2 linked regions of the Aliamphritea ceti genome follow. The protein of the gene in region 1 interacts with the protein of each later gene in a pairwise test. Links are inferred from orthologs where the notes say so. Each region holds a gene or a part of one and is shown on either strand. Other genes may lie near its edges.

Region 1 (2,882 bases):
TGCCAATGCATTCAGTAACTTCGGTTTTTCCGCCGCGCAATAAACCGGCAAAGGCATATTCCGACAATGAATCTGGTACAGGGGTTACCGCGCCCAGAATGGTTGCCGGATCAGCACCTAAAGCAACCGCTACAGGGAAAGGCTCACCCGGGTGCGCTTTTTGCCATTCACGGAAATCAAGCGCGCCACCACGGTGGGCCAACCAACGCATGATTAATTTGTTTTTTCCGATAAGCTGCTGACGATAAATCCCTAAATTCTGACGTGGTTTTTCTGGCCCACGGGTAATCACTAATGGCCAGGTCACTAAAGGACCAGCATCACCCGGCCAGCATGTCTGAATAGGCAGCTTATAAAGATCGACATCTTCGGCTTCAATAACATGCGCTTGGCAATCAGCCTTACGGACAACCTTCGGCCCCATATTAAGCACTTGCTTAAATATTGGCAGTTTGTCCCAGGCATCTTTCATGCCTTTAGGTGGCTCAGGCTCTTTTAGCATTGCCAGTAATTTACCTACTTCCCGCAGGCTGGTAACGTCTTGCTCACCCATCCCCATAGCTACCCGTTTAGGCGTACCAAACAGATTCGCCAATACCGGATAGTCATAACCTTTGGGGTTCTCAAACAGCAGCGCAGGACCGCCAGCACGCAGTGTGCGGTCGCAGATTTCGGTCATCTCAAGATGTGGATCTACCTCCATCGAGATTCGCTTTAATTCACCTAGTTCTTCCAGAGTGCGGATAAAATCACGCAGATCTTTATATTTAAGATTACTCATAACGGCCCGGCAATCAGGTTTTAATAACAAAGATTTAGCAATAAAAAAGGGTAAGCCATAAGCTTACCCTTTTGTATTCAGAATGTTTATCAGGAACGTCTCATAGACAAGAAGAATTCGTCATTTGTCTTGAAGTCTTTCAGCTTATCGAGCACAAACTCGATCGCTGCGGAGTCTTCCATCGGATCCAGAAGTTTACGCAGAATCCACATACGTTGCAGCTCATCTTCGTCCGTCAGCAAGTCTTCACGGCGGGTGCCAGAACGACGAATGTTGAAAGCAGGATAAACGCGCTTTTCAGCAACTTTACGGTCCAGATGTACTTCAGAGTTACCGGTACCTTTAAATTCTTCGAAGATAACTTCATCCATCTTCGAACCGGTATCAACCAGAGCCGTTGCAATGATTGTCAGGCTACCGCCCTCTTCAATATTACGTGCAGCACCGAAGAAACGCTTAGGACGCTCAAGTGCATGCGCATCAACACCACCGGTCAGTACCTTACCGGATGAAGGAATAACCGTGTTATATGCACGAGCAAGACGGGTGATGGAATCAAGCAGGATAACCACGTCTTTCTTATGTTCAGTCAGACGCTTTGCCTTCTCGAGCACCATTTCAGCTACCTGAACATGGCGTGACGGTGGCTCGTCGAAAGTAGATGCAACCACTTCACCACGAACTGTACGCTGCATCTCTGTTACTTCCTCAGGACGCTCATCAATCAGCAGTACAATCAAATGTGTTTCAGGGTTATTCCGGGTAATGGAGTTAGCAATGTTCTGCAACATCAGTGTTTTACCCGCTTTAGGCGGTGACACCAGCAAGGCACGCTGACCTTTACCCATAGGGCATACAAGATCGATAACACGGGCAGTCAAATCTTCAGTACTGCCGTTACCCAGTTCCATTTTCAGACGGTCCTGAGCAAACAGTGGCGTCAGGTTTTCAAACAGAATCTTGTTCTTAGCATTTTCAGGCTTATCAAAGTTGATCTTATCAACCTTCAGCAATGCAAAGTAACGCTCGCCGTCCTTCGGAGGACGAATCTTGCCTGAAATAGTATCGCCGGTGCGCAAATTAAAACGACGGATCTGACTCGGAGAAACGTAAATATCGTCAGGACCAGCCAGATAAGAGCTGTCCGCAGAACGCAAGAAACCAAATCCATCTTGTAATATTTCCAGCACGCCATCGCCGTAAATATCTTCACCACCTTTAGCATGACGCTTAAGTATGGCAAAAATAACATCTTGTTTGCGGGAGCGGCCCAGGTTATCCATTCCCATTTCTTTCGCTATATTTAACAGCTCAGAAACGTTTTTCGTTTTCAGTTCGGTAAGATTCATAATGTATGAGTAGAAGGACGTAGCCACGTTGAGAAAGAACGCTGGAGAAATCGTTCAGACTAGATTGAATTGATTAAGAGAACCGGAATCAGACAGTAATTCCAGTAATAAGGAGTCACAACTATAATCGCTTGTTTACGGTTAGTCCAGCATTCAGAGCGCAAACTTTATACAGCTCGGAGGAAAGGAAACCAACCGTAAACAATAGCAATTCGACGCTTACAGACTTGTCTCGATAAAGCCTGCTAACTGAGATTTAGACAGAGCACCAACTTTGGTCGCTTCAACATTACCATCTTTGAAAATCATCAGAGTAGGAATGCCACGAATACCAAACTTAGGTGGCGTTTCACTGTTTTCATCAATGTTGAGTTTGCAGACTTTAAGCTTACCATCGTATTCTTTTGCAATCTCTTCCAGAACTGGCGCGATCATTTTACATGGTCCGCACCACTCAGCCCAATAGTCCACCAGTACCGGTGCTTCAGACTTGAGAACATCCTCTTCAAAGGATGCGTCGGTTACATTGATAATATCACTCATAAAAAGCCTCGCAGGCAGATTCGCGTCAATAAATAATTGCCTCGATAATACCATTCAAAACGAACAAATGTGAATACCGTATACCCCTACAATGCCCTACAGCCGACATCTAGTGATCTCCGGCAGCTATATATCAATAGATATTAATCCCACATTGCCTAAATACTCACATCTAAAAAAGTTTTTGTTAAACTGACTGGCAACGTAAT
Region 2 (5,835 bases), 3.6 Mb from region 1 along the record:
GAGAAATAATTTCTACATCACTTGCCAGGCCAGAGTGACCAAATAACTCAGCACCGACCTGTAAAGGATTTCGTGACGCCAGCGGATTCGCTGGCAATGTATGCAGCACTGTACTGCAATAACAAAGACGATTAGGACCATCATTTTTCAGGCGATGCGCATCAATACGCGCAACCTGCTGGGTAATATCTGCACGGATACCCAACATCCGACCTGTCAACTGATCAGTCACTTTAAAAGTATTCAGATCCAGGTCACGACCAACACCACTTAATAAAGAGTCCAGGTGTTCGATCATTGGCGTCATGACTAATTCATAACCCCAGGTATTATACATATCTAGCACTTGCCGACGGGCCGCTTCAACCTGACGCGCCTGTGGTGGCAAGACTTCTTTGACGCCGTCTGGTAATAACCAGCGATCTGCCAAGGCCATGCAACTCTCCTAATCGATAGATCAGTTAATCATATACAGCATGCACAGACCTGCCAGCATGCTGATTAAACCGGTTATCCGCAGCGCATTATCACTAATTCTCGCTAACTGCTGGACCAACCTTCGCCAGCGTCCGGGATAAAGAAATGGTACTACTCCTTCGATTATCAGCATCAGGCTTAAACCGATTAAGAGTGGCTGCCAAAGCTCTGCCCACATAACGCCTCTCACAAAACCGCATAAAAAAACCGGGCTTTAACCCGGTTACAGAATTCTACCACGGAACAGGGCAAATAGTGCAGCCTATTCCGGGTAAAAATTAATCAAAGGTAGCAATTATTGCTGCAGGTTTGGCTGATTCAGATAACGGAAGAATTCACTGTCCGGTTCCAGAATCATTACATCGCCCTGCTGATTAAATGCTTCTTTATATGCATTCAGACTACGGTAGAAAGAATAGAATTCCGGGTCACGGCTATATGCACTCGCATAGATACCTGCTGATTCCGCATCACCTTCACCACGCAGCTCCTGTGCATCACGGTAAGCCCCTGCTTCGATAACCGTTTTCTGACGATCGGCGTCAGCACGGATACCTTCTGCAAGCTCCTGACCACGGGAACGCAGTTCACGCGCTTCACGCTCTCGCTCTGTACGCATACGGTCGTATACAGAGTTAGATACTTCCTGCGGCAGATCGATTTTCTTAACCCGAATATCAATCAGCTCGATACCCAGCTCATCACGGGTGGTCTGACTCAGAGAATCTGTCAGCTCAACCATCAACTGATCACGCTCACCGGACACTACTTCTGTCAGGGTACGCTCACCAAACTGCGCACGCAGACCCGCATCCACACTAGGGAACAAACGTTCAGCAGCACGGAACTGATCACCGGAAGTTGCTGTGTAGTAAGTTTGCGGATCAATAACACGCCATTTAATGAACGAATCAACCACCAGACGCTTCTTCTCAACCGTCAAATACGACTGAGGCTGTGCATCCAATGTTAATACCCGGCCATCAAACTTACGCACCTTATTAATGATCGGAAACTTCACATGGAGACCAGGCTGAATATTTGGATTAACAATCTCACCAAATTTCAGCAGTACCGCACGATCAGTCTCTTTAATGATATACAGCGAATTAGACGCCAGTACGACCAACAATAGCGCAACAACTACGCCTGCCATAGATTTACCTGACATTATCGAGTCTCCCGTCGAGTTGTTTGCTGACGCTGACGCAACTGCTCAATCACCTGATCAGTAATATCACGAATATTATCGTTACTCAGACGAGCACCACTGCCTGAACGATTAAAATCAACCGGTGCCTGACGGCGCTCTGCCAACTTATCCAATGGCAAATACATCATGTTATTACCGCCTTCTACATCCACTAACACCTTGGAGTTATTCGACATAACTGTTTCCATGGCATCCAGATACAGACGCTCCCGGGTTACACCCGGTGCTTTCAAGTACTCACCTAGTAGCGCTTCAAAACGCTGCGCATCACCTTGTGCCTGAGCAACTACCTGCTCACGATACGCACTTGCTTCTTCTTTCATCCGCTGTGCGATACCACGCGCTTCAGGGATAATACCATTACGGTAAGATTCAGCTTCGTTCATCACTCGCTGCTCATCCTCACGTGCCTTGATTACATCATCAAATGCATCCTGAACCTGAGACGGCGCCTTAACTTCCTTAATGTTCACCTGACTGATCCGCAAACCAGTCTGATAATCTTCCATATACTGCTGCAGACGAGCTTTAACGTCTGTACCCAGAATCTCACGACCTTCTGTCAGAATAGAATCCATTTCAGACCCACCAACAATATGACGTAAGGCAGACTCGGCAGCATTCGCTAAACTTGCTTCCGGATCACGCACCTTCAACAGATAATTCTTAGGGTCAGAGATGACATACTGAACAGTAATAGAAACGTCTACAATATTCTCATCTTCGGTCAGCATCAGCGATCGATGATCATAAGCGTTTACCCGGGTAACATTTACCTGAGTAACCTGATCAATCAAAGGTGGGTTCCAGTGCAGCCCAGGCATTACAGTTTCACTGTACTTACCCAAAGTCAGAACAACACCACGCTGCTGCTGATCCACGGTATAAACACCAAAACCAGCCCAACCAAGCAGCAGTATTACTATCAAGATACCAAACAGGCCACCTGAAGGTGCTGCAGATTTACCACCGGAGCCACCAGACTTATTCGATTTACCGAAAATGCCATTTAGTTTTTCCTGCAGTTTTTGCAGCGCTTCATCAAGATCAGGAGGCCCCTGATCATTGTTGCCACCACCGTTACGCTTACCACCAGAGTTCCAGGGATCCTGATTATTCCCGTTACCGCCAGGCTCATTCCAAGCCATACTGTTCTCCGCTCTAAACCATTAATACTTTGTCTTTACCGAATACACAGGCAAAGCACCAAAAACTACAAAAAGTGTATGTAGGTTAATCATAGTATGCAACGCCTTAAATACGCTGCTTACTTTTAAAATTCAAATATTTGCCGTCACTGTAGCCACTCTGGTTTATTGACATCCAGCCCAAAGTAACGTTCCGCCGGTATACTTGCTTTACTGAGAATCTGCATAAAGTCTTTACGCTGCAAACGCACTTCCAGATGACTTTCACCCGCCTCATCATACGACTCATTCAATACAGCACCCTGACCATACAGCAGAGCACGGAATGCCCCTTCGGACGGCGCCACCTGAATTGAATCGTGAAAAAGGTCGTCAGCAAGACGCTCTGAAATAGCCTGAAACAGCAACTCTGTTCCCTGCCCAGTGGCTGCAGATACCCAAACCCGAATAGGCATACCTTCATCATTACGGTCGATACGCGGCTCAATGCCTTCCATTCGGTCTATTTTGTTATAAACCTCAAGACAAGGCACATCATCCGCTTTTATTTCCGCCAGCACAGCATTCACTTCATCGATATGTTCCTGACGGTCCTCATCGAACGCATCAATCACATGTAACAACAAAGTCGCTTCAGTCGTTTCCTGCAAAGTTGCCCGAAACGCTTCAACTAACTTGTGCGGTAAATGACGAATAAAACCTACCGTATCAGCCAGAATCGCCTGACCAACATCCGCCACCTCAATACAACGCAAAGTTGGATCTAGTGTCGCGAACAACTGATCAGCGGCATACACTTCTGCTTCCGTCAGCTGATTGAACAGCGTTGACTTTCCAGCATTCGTATATCCCACCAGAGACAAACCCGGTACCTCAGCGCGACTACGGGCACGACGCCCCTGATCTCGCTGCTTGCGGACTTTTTCCAGACGCTTCAGAATGCTTTTAATTCGGGCACGCAGTAACCGGCGATCGGTTTCCAGCTGGGTTTCACCCGGGCCACGTAAACCGATACCGCCTTTCTGACGTTCAAGGTGTGTCCAACCTCGGATAAGGCGTGTAGACATATGCTCCAGCTGAGCCAGCTCCACCTGAAGTTTACCTTCATGGGTGCGGGCACGCTGAGCAAATATATCCAGAATCAGACCGGTACGGTCCAGCACCCGGCACTGCAACTCTCTTTCGAGGTTACGCTCCTGGCCTGGGCTAAGTGAATTATTGAATATAACCAATTCGGCATCATACTGATGCACCATTGCCTTCAACTCTTCGACCTTACCGCTACCGATAAATAATTTCGGACTAGGCTTATGGCGACTACCTGTAAGAATATCTACAGGATCGGCGCCAGCAGAAAGCGCGAGTTCTTCCAACTCTTTCGGGCTTTCCCGGTCCGCCTCATCAGCCATATCTATGTGGACAAGTATGGCGCATTCGCCAGACTCAGGACGCTCAAAAAACAAATAGAACCTCAGTCAGCCGATTCATCACCCTGCGGTAACTTAACCGGACGTGCCGGTACCACAGTTGATATTGCATGTTTATAGACCATCTGGCTGACAGTATTTTTAAGCAGGATTACAAACTGGTCGAATGACTCAATCTGTCCCTGTAGCTTGATACCATTTACCAAGAAAATAGAAACGGGTACGCGCTCTTTACGCAGTACGTTCAGATAAGGGTCTTGTAAAGATTGCCCTTTTGACATTGGAAGCTCCTTCCTGTGAATCGATAAAATAAAATATGCGCAATTCAAATCCTGTTAGAAATACTGCGCATCTGACCGCCTCAAAAAAGCCGGACGGTCCGAAAAATTCAAGCTACAGCATTATATAATGCCACCCTCTAACAATTTCAAGGCATTATTGGTTAAATTTGGATCATTTGAAGCTAAAGTTTTCAAATCAGGCCAACTACGCAACCAAGTTATCTGTCGTTTAGCCAGTTGTCGGGTAGCAACTATGCCTTTCTGGATCATAGTTTCATGGTCCCACTGCCCCTGAAAATGCTCCCACATCTGCCGGTAACCGACACAGCGAATGGATGGCATACTGGCATCAAGATCACCGCGCTCCCATAACGCCCGAACCTCTGCTTCAAAACCTTGTTCCAGCATTATATGAAAACGCTGTTCTATCCTCTGATGCAGCACAGAACGTTCGGTTGGCATGACACACAAAGACTGCATGTTATAGGGTGCACGGGAAGCTTCCTGAGTCTGCCAGTGTTCAGTCATACTTTTACCCGTCAGTTCATAAACCTCCAGAGCCCGCTGCAATCGTTGCGGATCATTTGGATGAATACGGGCCGCAGATACCGGATCAACCTGTTTCAGGCGATCATGCAAACGCTCCCAGCCAAAGCTATTCGCTTCATCTAAAAGCCGCTGACGAACGCTCTGATCAGCTTCAGGCATATCAGCCAGACCTTTCATTAACGCCTGGTAGTAAAGCATGGTACCGCCTACCAGCAGTGGTATTTTGCCTTTGCTGGTTATTTCAGCCATATGCTGCAAAGCATCTCTTCGGAAATCTGCCGCAGAATACGCCTCAGAAGGATCTAGAATATCAACCAGACGATGTGGATAGCGTGCCAACAGCTCAGCTTCAGGTGTAGCTGTACCTATATTCATCTGGCGATAAATCATCGCAGAATCAACACTTATTATTTCACAGTCCAGCAGATCACAAAGCGCCATTGCAAGATCGGTTTTACCTGCAGCCGTTGGGCCCATAAGGAAAATTGCCGGCGGTAAAGACGTCGTCACTTAGTACTCCAAAAATCAAAATCTGTTAAATCTAAACGACAGAACGGTCTTACTGACCGCGCATAAACAGGCCATCAAGCTCCTGCATAGACATCTGAGTCCAGGTCGGACGGCCGTGGTTACATTGTCCACTACGCTCAGTTTGTTCCATATCACGCAATAAGGCATTCATTTCGGGCAAAGTCAGTTGACGGTTAGCCCTCACAGAACCATGGCACGCCATAGTCCCC

The links.
Region 2: the proteins of rho (region 1) and hfq interact in binary tests that used the Escherichia coli proteins (3 or more experiments, as listed by UniProt). The link is inferred for Aliamphritea ceti from one-to-one orthologs.

What each region holds. Positions count from the first base shown.
Region 1 is NZ_AP025282.1:4,758,237-4,761,118, forward strand. It holds rho (transcription termination factor Rho), read right to left. Parts: upstream 2,131-2,882; coding sequence 871-2,130; downstream 1-870. Other genes in the region: ubiD (4-hydroxy-3-polyprenylbenzoate decarboxylase), read right to left, coding at 1-781; trxA (thioredoxin TrxA), read right to left, coding at 2,350-2,673. UniProt on the Escherichia coli protein: Facilitates transcription termination by a mechanism that involves Rho binding to the nascent RNA, activation of Rho's RNA-dependent ATPase activity, and release of the mRNA from the DNA template.
Region 2 is NZ_AP025282.1:1,197,148-1,202,982, reverse strand. Bases 2,929-5,835 are described here. They hold hfq (RNA chaperone Hfq), read right to left. Parts: upstream 4,547-5,835; coding sequence 4,310-4,546; downstream 2,929-4,309. Other genes in these bases: mutL (DNA mismatch repair endonuclease MutL), read right to left, coding at 5,655-5,835; miaA (tRNA (adenosine(37)-N6)-dimethylallyltransferase MiaA), read right to left, coding at 4,667-5,572; hflX (ribosome rescue GTPase HflX), read right to left, coding at 2,985-4,301. Outside these bases: OCU49_RS05480 (ATP phosphoribosyltransferase regulatory subunit), read right to left, coding at 1-436; OCU49_RS05475 (DUF2065 domain-containing protein), read right to left, coding at 458-655; protease modulator HflC, read right to left, coding at 773-1,648; FtsH protease activity modulator HflK, read right to left, coding at 1,648-2,838. UniProt on the Escherichia coli protein: RNA chaperone that binds small regulatory RNA (sRNAs) and mRNAs to facilitate mRNA translational regulation in response to envelope stress, environmental stress and changes in metabolite concentrations.